Linked DNA regions of Rhodospirillum rubrum ATCC 11170. The protein of the gene in region 2 binds, or shares a complex with, the protein of the main gene of each other region. Links are inferred from orthologs where the notes say so. Each region holds a gene or a part of one and is shown on either strand. Other genes may lie near its edges. The genes, in order: rpsJ and nusB.

Evidence for each region.
Region 1: the proteins of nusB (region 2) and rpsJ are in contact, whole or in part, in a solved structure (PDB 3D3B), measured with the Escherichia coli proteins. The link is inferred for Rhodospirillum rubrum ATCC 11170 from one-to-one orthologs.

What each region holds. Positions count from the first base shown.
Region 1 is NC_007643.1:3,100,874-3,109,744, forward strand. Bases 5,751-8,612 are described here. They hold rpsJ (30S ribosomal protein S10), read right to left. Parts: upstream 7,405-8,612; coding sequence 7,096-7,404; downstream 5,751-7,095. Other genes in these bases: rplD (50S ribosomal protein L4), read right to left, coding at 5,751-6,354; rplC (50S ribosomal protein L3), read right to left, coding at 6,361-7,068; tuf (elongation factor Tu), read right to left, coding at 7,500-8,612. Also shown: rplF (50S ribosomal protein L6), read right to left, coding at 1-271; rpsH (30S ribosomal protein S8), read right to left, coding at 288-686; rpsN (30S ribosomal protein S14), read right to left, coding at 703-1,008; rplE (50S ribosomal protein L5), read right to left, coding at 1,026-1,565; rplX (50S ribosomal protein L24), read right to left, coding at 1,574-1,894; rplN (50S ribosomal protein L14), read right to left, coding at 1,894-2,262; rpsQ (30S ribosomal protein S17), read right to left, coding at 2,328-2,567; rpmC (50S ribosomal protein L29), read right to left, coding at 2,590-2,796; rplP (50S ribosomal protein L16), read right to left, coding at 2,799-3,215; rpsC (30S ribosomal protein S3), read right to left, coding at 3,235-3,906; rplV (50S ribosomal protein L22), read right to left, coding at 3,906-4,286; rpsS (30S ribosomal protein S19), read right to left, coding at 4,289-4,567; rplB (50S ribosomal protein L2), read right to left, coding at 4,580-5,419; RRU_RS13870 (50S ribosomal protein L23), read right to left, coding at 5,423-5,737; more of rplD, read right to left, coding at 5,734-5,750; more of tuf, read right to left, coding at 8,613-8,690; fusA (elongation factor G), read right to left, coding at 8,721-8,871. UniProt on the Escherichia coli protein: Involved in the binding of tRNA to the ribosomes. Part of the processive rRNA transcription and antitermination complex (rrnTAC). The complex forms an RNA-chaperone ring around the RNA exit tunnel of RNA polymerase (RNAP).
Region 2 is NC_007643.1:2,115,360-2,124,122, forward strand. What follows is about bases 4,163-6,916. They hold nusB (transcription antitermination factor NusB), read right to left. Parts: upstream 5,942-6,916; coding sequence 5,384-5,941; downstream 4,163-5,383. Other genes in these bases: RRU_RS09450 (hypothetical protein), read right to left, coding at 4,163-4,386; thiL (thiamine-phosphate kinase), read right to left, coding at 4,393-5,376; RRU_RS09465 (6,7-dimethyl-8-ribityllumazine synthase), read right to left, coding at 5,994-6,455; ribB (3,4-dihydroxy-2-butanone-4-phosphate synthase), read right to left, coding at 6,463-6,916. Outside these bases: RRU_RS09440 (tetratricopeptide repeat protein), read right to left, coding at 1-1,323; RRU_RS09445 (sodium-translocating pyrophosphatase), read right to left, coding at 1,567-3,675; more of RRU_RS09450, read right to left, coding at 3,901-4,162; more of ribB, read right to left, coding at 6,917-7,596; RRU_RS09475 (riboflavin synthase), read right to left, coding at 7,589-8,179; bifunctional diaminohydroxyphosphoribosylaminopyrimidine deaminase/5-amino-6-(5-phosphoribosylamino)uracil reductase RibD, read right to left, coding at 8,202-8,763. UniProt on the Escherichia coli protein: Part of the processive rRNA transcription and antitermination complex (rrnTAC). The complex forms an RNA-chaperone ring around the RNA exit tunnel of RNA polymerase (RNAP).

The DNA.
Region 1 (8,871 bases), 990 kb from region 2 along the record:
CAACCAGTTCCAGCTTGCGCGAGAAGCCTTCGCTGACGCCACGCACCAGATTGTTGATGCGGGCGCGGGTGGTTCCCCACTGCTGACGAGCGTGTTTGGTTTCGCTCAGCGGCTTGACCCAGATGAGGTTGTCCTCGAGCCGGGTCTCCACCTCGCCAGCGGCGGTATAAGTCATCTCGCCCAGCTTGCCCTTCGCCGTCACGACATTGTCTTTGACGGTGATGGTCACGCCCGCGGGGACGGTGACGGGATATTTACCTACACGTGACATCGGATCCATCCCTTCCTTAGAACACGCGGCAAAGGACTTCGCCGCCCACATTGGCCTGACGGGCCTCGTGGTCGGACATCACGCCGCGCGGCGTGGACAGGATGGAAATGCCAAGGCCGTTATAAACCTTGGGCAGATCCTTGATCTTCGAGTAGACGCGGCGGCCCGGCGTGGACACGCGGGCGATCTCGCGGATCACCGGCTCGCCCTCGTGGTACTTCAGCTCGACGCGCAGCTCGGCGATGCCCTTGCGGACATCAACCTTCTCGTAGCCGCGGATGTAGCCTTCGCGGATCAGAACGTCCAGAACGTTGGCGCGCATCGTCGAAGCCGGAGCCATGACGCTCGACTTGCGAGCGCGCTGGCCATTCCGGATACGGGTCAGCATATCGCCGATGGGATCAGACAAAGCCATTGGTCGTGTCCTTCCCTTACCAGCTGGACTTTACCATGCCGGGGATCTGGCCCTGAGAGGCGAGATCGCGCAGCATGATGCGGCCGAGCTTGAACTTACGATAGACGCTGTGCGGGCGCCCCGTCAGTTCGCAGCGATTGTGAACGCGGGTCTTCGACCCGTTGCGCGGCAACTGGGCCAGCTTGAGAACCGCCTGAAAGCGATCCTCGGGCTCCAGGGCGCGGTCCTTGATCAGCGCCTTCAATTCGGCGCGCTTGCCGGCGTCACGCTTGGTCAAGCGCTCACGCTTCTTATTCCGTTCGACAGCGGAAATCTTTGCCATTCCGAGGTCCCCCGCGCTTACTTCATGAAGGGCATGGCGAAGCCTTCGAGAAGCGCCTTGGCTTCCTCGTCGGACTTCGCGCTGGTGCAGATCGTGATATCCATACCCCGGACCTTATCGACACGGTCGTAGTCGATCTCAGGGAAGACGATCTGCTCTTTCAGCCCCATATTGTAGTTGCCCCGGCCGTCGAAGCTCTTCGCGGAAACTCCGCGGAAGTCGCGAACGCGCGGCAGGGCGATGGTGACCAGACGGTCGAGGAACTCGAACATCCGATCACGGCGCAGCGTAACCTTACAGCCAACGATCATCTGCTCGCGAAGCTTGAAGGCCGCAATGGACTTCTTGGCGCGGGTGATGATCGGCTTCTGGCCGGAAATCGCCGTCATGTCGGTCAAGGCCCCTTCGATCAACTTGCGATCCTGGGAGGCTTCACCAACACCCATGTTGATGACGATCTTCTCGAGGCGCGGAATTTCCATAACGTTGCCGTACTGGAACTTCTCCAACAGCGCCTTCTTGACGACCGTCTGGTAGTGCTCTTGCAAACGTGCCATGTCCAACCTCAACCGTCGATGACGTCGCCGGACCGCTTCGCGTAGCGGACCTTGCGACCGTCTTCCAGGACCTTGAACCCGACGCGGGTCGGCGACCCATCCTTCGGATCCTCGTGGGCGACGTTGGAGACGTGGATGGACGCTTCCTTCTCGACGATGCCGCCGGCGGCGGTGTTGGTCGGGCGGGTGTGGCGCTTGACCACATTCACGCCCTGAACGACCACACGGCCTTCCTTGGGAATCGCCTTGAGCACTTCGCCGCGCTTGCCCTTGTCCTTGCCGGCGAGGACGACCACCTTGTCGCCCTTTTTGATCTTGGCGGCAGACATCACAGCACCTCCGGAGCCAGCGAGATGATCTTCATGAACTTGCGGGCGCGCAGTTCGCGCACCACCGGTCCGAAGATGCGGGTTCCGATCGGCTCGTTCTGCTTGTTGAGCAGAACGGCGGCATTGCGGTCAAACCGGATCGACGTGCCATCGGGGCGACGGATTTCCTTGGCGGTGCGAACGATGACGGCGCGATGGACGTCACCCTTCTTCACGCGGCCACGGGGAATCGCTTCCTTGACCGAAACGACGATGATATCGCCAACCCCGGCGATCATTCGCTTCGAGCCACCAAGGACCTTGATGCACTGCACCTGACGGGCGCCCGAATTATCGGCGACATCGAGCCTAGTTTGCATCTGAATCATTGTTTTATATCCTTTTATTCACGGATGGTTACCAGTGAACCCCGATGCAACGGGTTCCTCCGGTCCTATTCCGCGTTATCCAGAACGACTTCCCAGGTCTTGCGACGGGAGATCGGGGCGCATTCACGAATGCGCACCAGGTCGCCGATCTTGAACTGGTTCAGCTCGTCATGCGCCGCAAATTTCTTGGTGCGCTTGATGAACTTTTTGTAGACGGCGTGCTTGAAGCGACGTTCTACCTGAACAACGATGGTCTTGTCCATCTTATCGCTAACGACAACACCCTGCATAATGCGCTTAGGCATATTCCAGCTCCCTTCCCGCGCCTTATTTCGCCTGGGGAGCGCGGTTGCGCTCGCCCCGGACGGATTTGATGCGGGCGATTTCGCGACGCACCGTGCGGACGCGGGCGGTGTTTTCGAGCTGCCCGCTCGCGGCCTGGAAGCGCAGGTTGAACTGCTCCTTCTTCAGCTCGAGAAGCGAGTCCTTGAGCTGATCGTCGGTCTTGGACCGGGTATCCTCTGCGGCCGACATATTCAAACCTCCCCGATCCGGGCAATGAACTTGGTCTTCAGCGGCAGCTTGGCGGCGGCGAGTTCAAACGCGCCGCGCGCGATGTCCTCGGGAACGCCGTCGAGCTCGAACATGACGCGGCCGGGCTTGACGCGGGCCACCCAGAACTCGGGCGAGCCCTTACCCGATCCCATGCGGACTTCGGCCGGCTTCTTCGACACCGGCACATCCGGGAAAATACGGATCCAGAGGCGCCCCTGGCGCTTCATGTGACGGGTGATGGCGCGGCGTGCCGCTTCGATCTGGCGCGCGGTGACGCGCTCGGGCTCAACGGCCTTAAGGCCGAAGGACCCGAAGTTCAGATCAGTACCGCCCTTGGCCAGACCGTGGATACGGCCCTTATGCTGCTTGCGGAACTTCGTGCGCTTCGGTGAAAGCATCGTCTACTCCGTTCCTCTCTCAGCGGCCCTGGTCCTGGGAGCGCTTATCTTGGGCCATGGGATCGTGTTCCATGATCTCGCCCTTGAACACCCAGACTTTAACGCCACAGACGCCATAGGTGGTGTGGGCCGCGGCGGTGCCGTAGTCCACGTCCGCACGCAGGGTATGCAACGGCACGCGACCTTCGCGATACCATTCGGTGCGGGCGATTTCCGCGCCACCCAGACGGCCACCACAGTTGATTCGGATGCCCAGGGCCCCCAGACGCATCGCCGACTGAACGGCGCGCTTCATGGCGCGGCGGAAGGCGACGCGACGCTCGAGCTGCTGGGCGATATTCTCGGCCACCAACTGGGCGTCGAGCTCCGGCTTACGGATTTCGACGATGTTGAGGTGAACCTCGTTGCCCGTCATCACCTGCAGCTTCTTGCGCAGGTTCTCGATGTCCTGGCCCTTCTTGCCGATCACCACGCCCGGACGGGCGGTATGGATGGTGATGCGGGCCTTCTTGGCCGGACGTTCGATGACGATCCGCGAGACGCCGGCCTGGGCCAGCTTGCTCTTCAGATACTTCTTGATCGCCAGATCCTGGTGCAGCAGCGACGCATAGTCGCGGCCGGCGAACCAGCGGGAGTCCCACGTCCGGTTGATACCAAGACGCAGCCCGATCGGATTGACTTTCTGTCCCATTACGCCGTCTCCCCCCGCTCGCGCACCACGATGGTCAGATTGCTGAAAGGCTTCAGGATCTTACCCACGCGGCCACGGGCCCGGGCCCGCCAACGCTTCAAAACCATCGCCTTGCCCACATAAGCCTCGGAGACGATCAGCTGATCGACGTCGAGCTGGTGGTTGTTCTCGGCATTGGCGATCGCGGACTGAAGGGTCTTCTTGACCGTATCGGCCATCCGACGCTTCGAGAAGGTGAGCTCCGCCAGGGCGCGCTCCGCGGTCTTACCGCGGATCGACTCGGCCACCAGATTGAGCTTGTAGGGGCTGGTCCGGATCATCTTGGTGATGGCCCGGGCTTCGGTGTCGGCCAGCCGCCGTTCGGTTGCCTGCTTGCCCATGGTTACTTCCTCTTCGCCTTCTTATCGGCGGCGTGACCGTAATAGGTCCGCGTAGGGGCGAATTCCCCGAACTTATGACCGACCATCTGCTCGGTCACCAGGACCGGCACGAACTTCTGGCCGTTGTACACGCCAAAGGTCAAACCCACGAACTGCGGCATGATCGTCGACCGGCGCGACCAGATCTTGATGACCTCGTTGCGACCGGAGGAGCGTGCCTTTTCGGCCTTGTTGAGGAGGTATCCGTCAATGAACGGACCTTTCCATACGGAACGAGCCACGGCGACTACTCCTTAACGCTTCTTCTTGGCGAGGTGGCGGGAACGCATAATCAGCGAATCCGTCTTCTTGTTCGAGCGGGTGCGCTTGCCCTTGGTCGGCTTGCCCCACGGGGTGACCGGATGACGGCCTCCCGAGGTGCGGCCTTCACCACCACCATGGGGGTGGTCGACCGGGTTCATCACCACGCCGCGAACGTGCGGACGACGGCCCATCCAGCGCGAGCGGCCGGCCTTGCCGAGCTTTTCGTTCTGGTTGTCCGGGTTGGACACCGCGCCAACCGTCGCCAGGCATTCGCCGCGCACCAGGCGCAGCTCGCCAGACGACAAGCGGAGCTGGGCGTAGCCCGCATCCTTGCCGATCAGCTGGGCATAGCAACCGGCCGAGCGGGCCAACTGGCCACCCTTGCCGGGCTTCATCTCCACATTGTGGATGATGGTGCCCACGGGCATGTTCTTCAAAGGCATGGCGTTGCCGGGCTTGATATCGGCGCGGTCGGCCGAGATCACCGCGTCGCCGACCTGCAGGCGCTGCGGCGCCAGGATGTAGGTCTGCTCGCCATCCTCATAGGTGATGAGGGCGATGAACGCCGTACGGTTGGGATCGTACTCCAACCGCTCGACGCGACCGGCCACATCGACCTTGGTGCGCTTGAAATCGATCAGGCGATAGCGGCGCTTGTTGCCGCCACCGCGCCACCACGACGTGACCCGGCCATGGTTGTTGCGGCCGCCGGTCTTGACCAGACCTTCGGTCAGCTTCTTGACCGGCTTACCCTTGTACAGATCGGACCGGTCAACAAGGACCAGATTCCGCATACCGGGGGTCACCGGATTGTACTGCTTGAGAGCCATCGGTTAGATCCCCGTCGTCACGTCGATGGAGTGTCCCTCGGCCAGGGTCACGATAGCCTTCTTGGTATCGGACCGCTTACCGACGGTTCCGCGGAAGCGCTTGACCTTGCCCTTCGAACGGAGCGTGTTGACCGCCTTCACCTTGACCTTGAACAGGCCTTCGACGGCCGCCTTGATCTCGGGCTTGGTGGCATCGAGGGGAACGCGGAAGATCACCTGACCGTGCTCGCCGATCAGGGTGGCCTTTTCCGTGATCACCGGCGCCCGCACGATATCGTACTTGCGCTCCTCGCTGATCTTAACCTCGGTCATGCTCATTGCAGACGCTCCTCAAGGTGCTTCACGGCCTCCTTGGTAAGCACCAGGGTGTCGCGGCGCAGGATATCGTAGACGTTGGCGCCCTGCTGGGGCAGCACGTCCAGACCGATGATGTTGCGCGCGGCCAGGGCGAACTTCTCATTCACCTCGGGACCGTCGATGAACAGAACCTTCTCCAGCCCCAGAACTTTCAGCTGGGCCAGCAGGTCCTTGGTCTTGCCGGACTCGCTGATCGCCTGATCAAGGACGATGAGCTGGCCGGCCTGGGCCTTGGCCGACAGCGCGGTCTTCAGACCGAGCTTGCGGACCTTCTTATTCAGATCATGGGCGTGGGAACGCACGACCGGTCCGAAGATCGTCGCGCCACCGCGGAACTGCGGGCTGCGCTTCGATCCCTGGCGGGCATGACCCGTACCCTTCTGCTTGAAGGGCTTCGCCGTGGTTCCGGAGATCTCGCTGATCCCCTTGGTCTTATGGGTTCCAGCCTGACGGCGGGCCAATTGCCACCGCACCATCCGGTGCAGCAGGTCGGTGCGGACCGGCAGCCCGAAGACGGAATCGGACAGCTCGATCGAGCCCGCGTCCTTGCCGTCCAGTGTCTTAACGTCGCACTTCATCGGACCTTATTCCTTCTCGCCATCGACGGCCGCCTCGACCGCGGCCTTCAGGCCGGCGGGAAGGGGAACCCCCTCGGGCAGCTTCTTCTTCACCGCGTCGCGCACTTCGAGCCAGGCGCCATCGGCACCGGGAACGGATCCCTTAACCAGAATCAGGCCGCGATCGGCGTCGGTCGCGACGACGGTCAGGCTCTGCTGGGTGATACGGGTATCGCCCATGTGGCCGGCCATCTTCTTGCCCTTGAACACACGGCCCGGGTCCTGACACTGACCCGTGGAACCATGGGAACGATGGCTGACGGAAACGCCGTGGGTGGCTTCCAACCCGCGGAAATTGTGGCGCTTCATCGCGCCGGCAAAGCCCTTGCCGATGGTGGTACCGGCGATGTCGACCTTCTGGCCGGCCACGAAATGGGCCGCCGAAAGCTCGGCTCCGGGTTCCAGCAGGCAGTCCTCGCTGACGCGGAACTCCACCACCTTCTTTTTAGGCTCGACCTTGGCGGCGGCGAAATGGCCGCGCATGGCCTTAGAGGTACGCTTGACCTTGGCGACACCCGCGCCAAGCTGGACGGCCGTATAGCCGTCCGTCTCAGAGGTCCGCACGGCAACCACCTGACAGGCCTCGACCTTCAGGACGGTGACGGGGACGTGAGTGCCCTCATCGGTGAAGAGGCGGGTCATCCCCACCTTCTGGGCGATAAGACCGGAACGCATGTCCGAATTCCTTGCTCGTTCTTCGCTTTACAGCTTGATCTCAACGTCCACGCCGGCCGCCAGATCAAGTTTCATCAGGGCGTCCACGGTCTGGGGCGTCGGGTCGACGATATCCAGAAGCCGCTTGTGGGTGCGGATCTCGAACTGCTCGCGCGACTTCTTGTCGATGTGCGGCGAGCGGTTCACGGTGAACTTCTCAATGCGGGTCGGCAGCGGGATCGGCCCGCGAACCTGAGCGCCCGTCCTTTTGGCGGTCGAGACGATCTCGCGGGTGGACTGATCCAACACGCGGTGATCGAACGCCTTCAGGCGGATGCGAATGTTTTGGCTTTCCATGACCGTGGTCCGATCTAGCTTTCAACAAAACGTTCATCAAATACGATGGGCGCCCGCAGTGGCCATGCCTGCGCGGGCGCCCGGTAGGTTTTTTCTTACTGAACGATGCTGGCGACGACGCCGGCACCGACGGTACGGCCACCCTCGCGGATGGCGAACCGCAGACCCTCGTCCATGGCAATCGGCGCGATCAGCTGCACCGTCATGCCGATGTTGTCACCGGGCATAACCATCTCGGTGCCTTCCGGCAGCTCGATCGTCCCGGTCACGTCGGTCGTGCGGAAATAGAACTGCGGACGATAGTTGGAGAAGAACGGCGTGTGACGGCCACCCTCTTCCTTCGTCAGGATATAGGCCTCGCACTTGAACTTGGTGTGCGGGGTGATCGAACCCGGCTTGGCCAGAACCTGACCGCGCTCGACGTCATCACGCTTGGTGCCGCGCAGCAGCGCGCCGATGTTGTCGCCGGCCTCGCCCTGATCAAGCAGCTTGCGGAACATCTCAACGCCGGTGCAGGTCGTCTTCTGGGTGTCGCGGATACCGATGATCTCGATTTCCTCGCCAACCTTGACGATGCCGCGCTCGACACGACCGGTCACCACCGTACCACGACCCGAGATCGAGAACACGTCTTCGATCGGCATCAGGAACGGCTTGTCCTTCGGGCGCTCGGGCTGCGGAATGTAATCGTCCACCGCCTTCATCAGCTCGAGGATGGCATCGTGACCAAGCTTCGGGTCGCTGTCTTCCAGAGCGGCCAGAGCCGAGCCCTTGACGATGGGAATATCATCGCCGGGGAAGTCGTAGCTCGTCAGCAACTCGCGAACCTCGAGCTCGACCAGCTCAAGCAGCTCCTCGTCGTCGACCATGTCGCACTTGTTCAGGAACACCACCAGGGCCGGAACGCCGACCTGACGGGCCAGAAGAATGTGCTCGCGGGTCTGCGGCATCGGGCCGTCGGCGGCCGAAACCACCAGGATCGCCCCGTCCATCTGCGCCGCGCCGGTGATCATGTTCTTCACATAGTCGGCGTGGCCCGGGCAGTCGACGTGCGCGTAGTGACGCGCTTCCGTCTCGTACTCAACGTGCGCCGTCGAAATCGTGATGCCGCGCGCACGCTCTTCCGGCGCCTTGTCGATCTGGTCGTAGGCCTGGAACGTCGCCCCGCCCGCTTCGGCCAGAACCTTCGTGATCGCCGCCGTCAGCGACGTCTTGCCATGGTCAACGTGACCAATCGTTCCGACGTTGCAATGGGGCTTCGTCCGCGCAAACTTTTCTTTCGACATTCTTTTTTCTCTCCGTCCTCGACGTTGGCGTCAACCGGCCATCTTGGCGCGGATTTCCTCGGACACGTTGTTGGGCACTTCAGAGTAGTGATCGAAGTGCATGGTGTACTGGGCGCGACCCTGGCTCATCGACCGCAGGGTGTTCACATAGCCGAACATATTGGCCAGCGGCACCATCGCC
Region 2 (8,763 bases):
TGAAGCCAGTATCCGAACACCCGGTTTTTGGGCCAAATCACGCAGGGCATTCCGGCCTTCTTGGTCGTCGGCAACGCTTTCCAGATTATCCAGGTAGTACAATCCCACAGGGATCACGCCAAGAAGTTGCGCGAGACTTTCACAATTTTCAATCCCGACAGCCTTCCCCACCTGGAGCACCAAGTCCGCCGAGCGGGCGCGATCGGGAACACGCACGTAATAGGCCACGGGACGGGGACTGGTGTGCAGCCAAGTTTTGAGGGCGGCCTTACAAACCTCGGTTTTCCCTACGCCTGCGACCCCGCCCACGACTTTGACCGGCTCGCTCCCCTTCAGAAAGGCCAGAACGTCGTTTTCTTGGGTTTTACGGCCATACACCTTGCCCTCGCGCGGGGATAGCCGGTTATCATCTGGACCAACAAGCCGCCCTGGTGGCATGTGAGCCGCTGGGTTTTCCTGGGCGGTACCGGACTCCAGGAGCTTCAACCCCACCCCTGTCGTCCCCATCCCACGATCGCCGGCGAGGGGGATGATCTTTTCCTTTAAGACGTGGCACAAAGACAAATGGATCTGCTGTTGCCGGTCGGGCGGCTTACAAATACTGATATGATCTTCCGCAAGACTGATGGGTTGGATTTCGGGAAGGCTGGGATCTGTACTGCCCGGATCGACCACCATCACCGTCGGCTCAATGCGCCGCAGCCAGCCACCAAAACCCCGGGGGCCAATCTTCACACCCCGTTTCTCGGCGTAAACGTATCCCTCGATTCCTCGCTCCTTGACCAGAGTCTGATATCGTCGGTTCAGTGTCCTCAGGTGTGGATCGTGGTGCTCAAGGTTGCCAACTGGCGGATTTATTCTGAGAAGGTATTTTATCACTCTTGCCAGCGTGGCGAGCTGGGCCCCGGAATGAGGCGTCGCAATAAAAACAACGCCGAGGACGTGATCAACGATATGCTGAAATCTTCTATCTTCTTCGGCCCCATAGACTAGCGCCGTTTTGACCAAAATCCCCCCCAAACTGTGGGTTACGAACACAAGGGGTTTGCCTTTCAGGGCCGGAGCACTCGCCAAAAGGTCCATAACCTGTGAACCTTGGTCGGGGAGGGGCATGGCCTGATCCAACCAGCCAGAAAGCGCGGCATCGTACTCCAAGCTCCAGATGTCGCATCCGGTCTCTTCCCCTACCCAATGGGGCCAGCAGTCGTCCTTGGAGCAGGCGTCATGGCGCCAGGTTTCAAGCCAATGGCCATCAAGTCCGTGAACGAACAGAATGGCAGGCCTGTCGGACTGACCGGAATAGATAGGATGAAGACGCGCCATTCCCGAGATCCCCTAATCTCATGGTTTCTGGACGGCTAGGCCCCCAGCCGATATTCCCAAAAAACGGGTAACAGACGAGGCCAATCGAAGCGCGCGGACAGCACACAGAACATGCCGTTCGACCTTTGATGGATAATAATCAAACACTCTTTTTTTTACTCTGAAATCCAGTCTTGGGCATATGAAAACGGGGGCCCGGATCACTCTCCGGGCCCCCGCGTCGTTTTCCAGCGATCGCCGGAGTTAGTGGGCCAGCACCGCCAGCAGCAGCAGGGCGACGATGTTGGTGATCTTGATCATCGGATTGACCGCCGGACCGGCGGTGTCCTTGTACGGATCGCCAACGGTGTCGCCGGTGACGGCGGCCTTATGGGCTTCCGACCCCTTGCCACCGTAGTGGCCGTCTTCGATGTACTTCTTGGCGTTGTCCCAGGCGCCGCCACCGGCGGTCATCGAGATCGCCACGAAAAGACCGGTGACGATCACGCCGAGCAGCATGGCGCCCAGGGCCGAGAAGGCGGCCGATTTATCGGCGATGCCGAGGATAACGAAGTACAGCACGATCGGCGCCAGAACCGGCAGCAGCGAGGGGATGATCATCTCCTTGATCGCCGCCTTGGTCAGCATGTCGACGCAGCGGCCGTATTCCGGCTTGGCGGTGCCTTCCATGATGCCCGGGATTTCGCGGAACTGACGGCGAACCTCCTCGACGACGCTGCCAGCGGCGCGGCCGACGGCGGTCATGCCCATCGAGCCGAACAGATAGGGCAGCAGGCCGCCGATGAACAGGCCGACCACCACATAGGGGCTCGACAGCGAGAAGTTGACATCCACCCCGGCGAAGGCCGGATAGGCGTCGACATTGGCCTTGAAGAAGGCCAGATCCTCGGTATAGGCGGCGAACAGCACCAGGGCGCCAAGGCCGGCCGAACCGATAGCATAGCCCTTGGTCACCGCCTTGGTGGTGTTGCCAACGGCGTCGAGCGCATCGGTGGTCTTGCGCACGTCCTCGGGCAGATTGGCCATTTCGGCGATGCCGCCGGCGTTATCGGTCACCGGACCATAGGCGTCGAGCGCCACGACCATCCCGGCCAAAGCCAGCATGCTGGTCACGGTGATGGCGATGCCAAACAGACCCGACAGCTGATAGGTGGTGATGATGGCCGCGCAGATGATCAGCGCCGGCAGGGCCGTCGCCTCCATCGAAATCGCCAGACCCTGGATCACGTTGGTGCCGTGGCCGGTGGTCGAGGCCTTGGCGACCGAACGGACCGGCCGGAAATTGGTGCCGGTGTAATATTCGGTGACCCAGATCAGCAAACCGGTGACCAGCAGGCCGATGACGGCGCACAAGAACAGGTCGAAGCCCGAATAGAGCACCCCGTTGGCGCCCTGGATGTCGCCAAAGCCCGGGACGATCGCCGTGGCCAGGATGATCCCGACGAAGGACGCTCCCGCCGACACCAGGAAGCCGCGATAGAGCGCCCCCATGATGTTGTTCTTGGGGCCAAGCTTCACGAACTTGGTGCCGAGGATCGAGGCCAGGATGCAGACCCCGCCGATCGCCAGCGGATAGGCCATCATCGAGGTCATCGCCGGAACGCCGGCGAAGAAGATCGAGGCCAGGACCATGGTGGCGACGACGGTCACGGCATAGGTCTCGAACAGGTCGGCCGCCATGCCGGCGCAATCGCCCACGTTATCGCCCACGTTGTCGGCGATGACGGCGGGATTGCGCGGGTCATCCTCGGGGATCCCCGCTTCGACCTTGCCCACCAGATCGGCGCCCACGTCGGCGCCCTTGGTGAAGATGCCGCCACCCAGACGGGCGAAGATCGAGATCAGCGAGGCGCCAAAGCCCAGAGCCACCAGCGGATCGATCAGCGCGCGGCCGGTCGCGCCGATGCCGACGAGCAGGATGTAATAGAAGGCCACCGACAGCAGGGCCAGACCGGCCACCAGCATGCCGGTCACCGCGCCCGACTGGAAGGCGAGTTCCAGACCCCGGGCCAGTCCCTGCTGGGCCCCGGCGGCGACGCGCACATTGGCGCGCACCGAGATGTACATGCCGACATAACCGGCGATGCCCGAGCACACGGCGCCGATCAGAAAGCCGAAGCCGACCGAGATGCCAAGAAGCGCCGTCAGAATAACGAAAACAACCGCGCCGACGACGGCGATGGTCTTGTACTGACGATTGAGAAACGCGCTGGCGCCTTCCTGCACGGCGCCGGAAATCTCCTGCATCCGCGCGGTGCCGGCATCAGCCGCCATGATTGTTTTGATGGTGAGAGCGCCATAACCAAGGGCCGCGAGTGCGGCGGCTACGACGAAAAGATAGATGCCAGCCATGATTCGTTCGATCCCTCCCTGAATGGGCCTAACGGCGGGCAATGCGGAAAAACCCCGCCGCGATCGAATAGCCACATCGACCGCCGGGTCTTCGCCGCAAGGGTAGGGGCAGCCTGCCAGAACTACCCGCGGGGAGCAACCGAACAAGCGGCCGGACGGCGGCCAAATGTCCAAAATGAAAGGAAAAAACCCCAAATTTGGCGCGCTTTCGCCGCCCTCCGCCGATCAGTGTTCGTAATAGCCCTGAATCAGCACGTCGAGAACCACATGGGGGCCCAAAACCCGGCTCGAAACCTCGAGCATCCGCGCTTTCAGCGCCCGCAGATCGACGGTATCGCGAGACTCCAGAGTGGTCGGGATGAAGTCCATCAGCGCCTTGAAATATTCCGCATGAAGGCGGTCGCCGGCCTTTTCAATCACCGGGATGCTTTCGGGGTCGACTTGAAGGCGCAGGCGGACGCTGACCCGCCGGCGCAGCTCGCCCTTGACGATGAACGGGATCTCGATCGGCTTCATCGGCAGGAAAACCGGTGGCGGCCCCAGCCGCTCGATCACCGTCGGCTCGCGCGCCGGGGCCTCCGCCGTCGGCGGGGCGGGAAACAGCCCCAGCATGTCGGGCAAGACGCCGAATTTCATGGCGGCCAAGCCCCCGCCGGCGATCACGGCGAGAAGAATGATCAAAAGGACGAGGATTTTCAGAATCTTCTTCATCGTTCCTCATTCCCCATGGGACCACCCCGCGGCCACTACGGCCACGCTCTTGCCATCGGCGTCGCGCACATCCACAGCACTTCCGGCCACCACTTCGCCGATGCGGGTCACCGCCACCCCGGTCGCCGCCGTGGTCGCCGCCACCGCGTCGCGATCGGCGACGGCGGCGGTAAACAGCAGTTCGTAATCATCCCCGCCGCCCAGCACCGCCTGGAACAGGGCGGGATGATCGGCGATCACCGTCGCGGCGGCCTCGGAAAGCGGCAAGGCCGGCGCATCGATGACCAGCCCCACCCGCGACGCCGCGCACAGATGGCCGGCATCGGCGCACAGGCCATCGGAAATATCCATGCAGCCATGGGCCAGCCCGCGCAGCGCCAGCCCCAAGCCAACGCGCGGCCGTGGCAGGCGATAGCGCTCGACCAGATGGGCCCGCAAATCCTCCGCCAGACCGAGGATCTGGCCCTGGCGAACCCGCAAGCCAAGGGCGCCGTCGCCCAGGGTTCCCGAAACCCACAGGTCATCGCCAACCTGGGCGGCGCTACGGGTCAGCGGCACATGGCCGTCCATCGATCCAAGGATGGTGATCGAGAATTGGGCGGGACCGGGGGTGGAGACCGTATCGCCGCCAAGCAGGCCAACGGAAAAATCGGCGAGGTCGGCGCCCAGACCGCGGGCGAAGCCCTCCATCCAGGCGTCATCGAGCGCGGGGGACAGGGCGGCGGTGAGCAGCACGCCAACCGGCTTGGCCCCCATCGCCGCCATATCCGACAAATTGGTGCGCAGGCATTTGCGGGCGATGGTGTCGGGGGGATCATCGGCGAGGAAATGCACGTCGCAGACCAGGGCGTCGGCGCTGACCACCAGATCGCCCCTGCCCCGCCAGTCGAGCACGGCGGCATCGTCGCCCAGGCCAAGCGCGGCGGGACAGCTTGCGGCGAGCGGAGCGAAAACCTCGCCGATCAGCGCGAATTCGCCCCGCCGCGCCATGGCCGGGTCAGACTCCGCCGCCGAAGGCCTCGGGCCGCGCCGAACGGGCGACGCGGTCGAGCACGGCGTTCACCATCCCCGGTTCGGCCCCCGAATAAAAAGCGGCGGCGATATCGACGTATTCCTTGATCGCCACGCGCGGCGGCGTGCGCTGGCGTTCGAGCAATTCATAAACCCCCGCGCGCAACACGGCGCGGACCACCGGCTCTAGGCGGTCCCAGGGCCAATCGGCCGACAGGCTGGCGCCGATCACCTCGTCAAGGCGGGCCAGTTCGGCATGGGCGCCGCGCACCAGCATGGCGAACAACTCGCCATCGGGGGGTTCCAGGGCGGCGATCTCTTCGGTGGGATCGAAGATGCCCTCGGGATCGGCGACCTCGACGATGGCCATGCCGCCCATCGACCCGCTCATGAAATCAAGCACCACCTGATCGACGCGGGCGTCCTCGGCCAGATCAAGCACATAAAGCGCCTGGACCGCCGCCAGTCGGGCGGCGCTGCTGCGGATCTGACGACCGCTGCGCTCTTTCGGGGCAGAGCCCGGCTTATCGTCCTGCAGGGCCATGCCCTTGTCCTCCATCTCGGCAAACCACGCCCGCCGGACGGCGGGGGCAGGCTTATAACCCCATCTCGCGCTTGACGTCGAGCATGCGCAGACAGGCCCTGGCCGCCTGACCACCGAAATCCCTGCCCGCCGGGTCGGAGCGGACCAGGGCCTGTTCGCCGGTCCGGCAGGTCAAGATGCCATTGCCGACCGCCAGCGAGTACTGCAAGGTCAGGTCCTTGATGCCATCCATCGCCACCCGCGCGGCGTTTTCGTAATGGTCGGTCTCGCCCTTGATGGCGCAGCCGAGCACGACATAGCCGGCGTAGCGATGGTCGGTCGCGCGCAGTTCGATCGAGCGCACGGCATAGCGGATCACCGCCGGGGTTTCGATGATACCGGGAACGATGATGCGCTTGAACCCCGCTCCGGCGGCGGTCAGCGCCTGCACGGCGCCGCGCACCAGATTATCGGTAATCTCCTCGTAGAAGCGGGCTTCAACGATAAGAATGCGGGGACCGCCGGTCGTCGACATTGCCGCGTCACTCCTTGTCCGAAAGGGGCTGATGGCCGGCCACGCGCAGGCCGTAGCCCTCCAGGCCGATGATATGCTTGGGCGTATTGGTCAGAAGCGTCATATCGGTCACGCCAAGATCAAGCAGGATCTGCGCCCCCACCCCGTAATCGACCAGACGCTGGGCGCTCGGCCCCTGTTCGATGCGCGCGCGCAGGCGTTCCGACAGCGCCGTCGGCCGACCCTCGCGGATCAGCACCAGCACGCCGCGCCCCGCCCGGCCGATCACGTCCATCGCCCGGTGAAGCTGGCCATGGGCATTGCCGTCGCTGTCGCCCAGCACGTCGTCGAGCACGTTCAGCGCATGCATGCGCACCAGAACCGGATCGCTGCCGCGCGGATCGCCCTTGACCAGGGCGATGTGTTCGCCATAGGACACGGTCGAGACATACAGCATCATCCGCCAGTCGCCGCCGTGAACCGAGCGGAAATCGGTCTCCAACTCGCGGCGCACCAGCCGTTCCTTGGTCCGCCGATAGGCGATCAGATCGGCGATGGTGCCGACCTTCAGCCCGTGTTCCTGGGCGAAGCGCACCAGATCGGGCATGCGGGCCATGGTGCCATCGTCGTTCATCACCTCACAGATGACGCCGGCGGGCACCAGCCCGGCCATGCGGGCGACATCAACGGCGGCTTCCGTATGGCCGGCGCGCACCAGCACGCCGCCATCGCGGGCGACCAGCGGGAACACGTGGCCGGGGGTGGCGATATCGCCCCGCCCCTTGGCCGGATCGATGGCGACCTGGATGGTCAGCGCCCGGTCGGCGGCGGAAATCCCCGTCGTCACCCCATCCTTGGCTTCGATGCTGATGGTGAAGGCGGTGGAATGGCGCGAGCTGTTCTGCTGGGCCATCAACGGCAGATCAAGCTGCTCGCAGCGCTCGCGGGTCATCGCCAGACAGATCAAGCCACGGCCGTGCTTGGCCATGAAATTGACCACCTCGGCCGTCGCCATTTGCGCCGGGATCACCAGATCGCCTTCGTTTTCCCGGTTCTCGTCATCGACCAGGATGAACATTTTGCCCTGACGGGCATCTTCGATGATGTCTTCCGGGGAAGCCAGATAATCGCGATAGGGCACGGGAGAGGTTCCGTCAGTCATCGGGGTGAAGAAGACGCGCAACATAGCGCGCCAGCATGTCGATTTCCATGTTCACGCGGCTTCCGGGAGCAAGTCGCCCGAATGTGGTGGCCTGGAAGGTGTGGGGAATGATGTTAACGCCAAAGACCGCGCCCTCGACCTCGTTCACCGTCAGCGAAACGCCGTCGATGGCGACCGAGCCCTTGGGGGCGATGAATTTCTTCAGATCTTCGGGAACGCGGAAGCGGAAGCGGTGGCTTTCCCCCTCGGGTGCGACCTCGAGAACCTCGGCCACGCCATCCACATGGCCCGAAACGATATGGCCGCCCAACTCGTCGCCAACGGCCAGGGCGCGCTCGAAATTGACCGGACTGCCGACCGTCCACAGGCCCAGGGTGGTTTTCGACAAGGTCTCGCCCGAAGCCTGAACCGCGAACCACCCCGGCCCCTTGTCGATCACCGTCAGGCAGCAGCCCGAGCAGGCGATCGAGGCGCCGATGGCCACGCCCTCGGTCTCATAGGCGGTGGAAAAGGTCAGGCGGGTATCGCCGGCCTGAGTGATCTCACGCACGGCTCCGAGATCGCTGATGATCCCTGTGAACATGATTGCTCCGTAGTCCCGGGGTTCAGGGGGCGGGGGAAAGGGGGTCACGGGATCTGGCGTATAGCTCCAGCCGGTCATCCCCCAGGGTCTGGCAGGCCTCCAGCGAGAATTGAACCGAGTCCGCCAAGCGGTCAATGCCCAATGCCGCCACGGCGGCCAGTCCATCGCCGCCGATCAGCCGCGCCGCACGGAACCAAGCCAGACGATCGACCAGATCGGCCGCGAGAAACGCCGCCGCCAAGTGGCCGCCGCCTTCCACCAGCAAGCGGGTGACGCCCTGCCCAGCCAGGGCGGACAGCGCGCCGGCGATGGTTGGCCGGCCCCGGGGGTCGGCCTCGACCTCCAGAATCTCGGCGCCGCGCTCGACCAGGGCTTGGCGGCGCGCGGCGGTGGCGGCGGCCGTGGTGATGATCCACAGCGGCAGGCGATCGGCGCTGCGGACTAGGGCGCCGCCCAGCGGCAGGGCCAGGGCGCTATCGAAAACGACGCGGAGGGGCGAGCGGTCTTCCAATCCGGCCAGCCGGCAGCTCAGCAGCGGATCATCGGCCAGGGCGGTGCCCAGGCCGATGGCGATGGCATCGTGA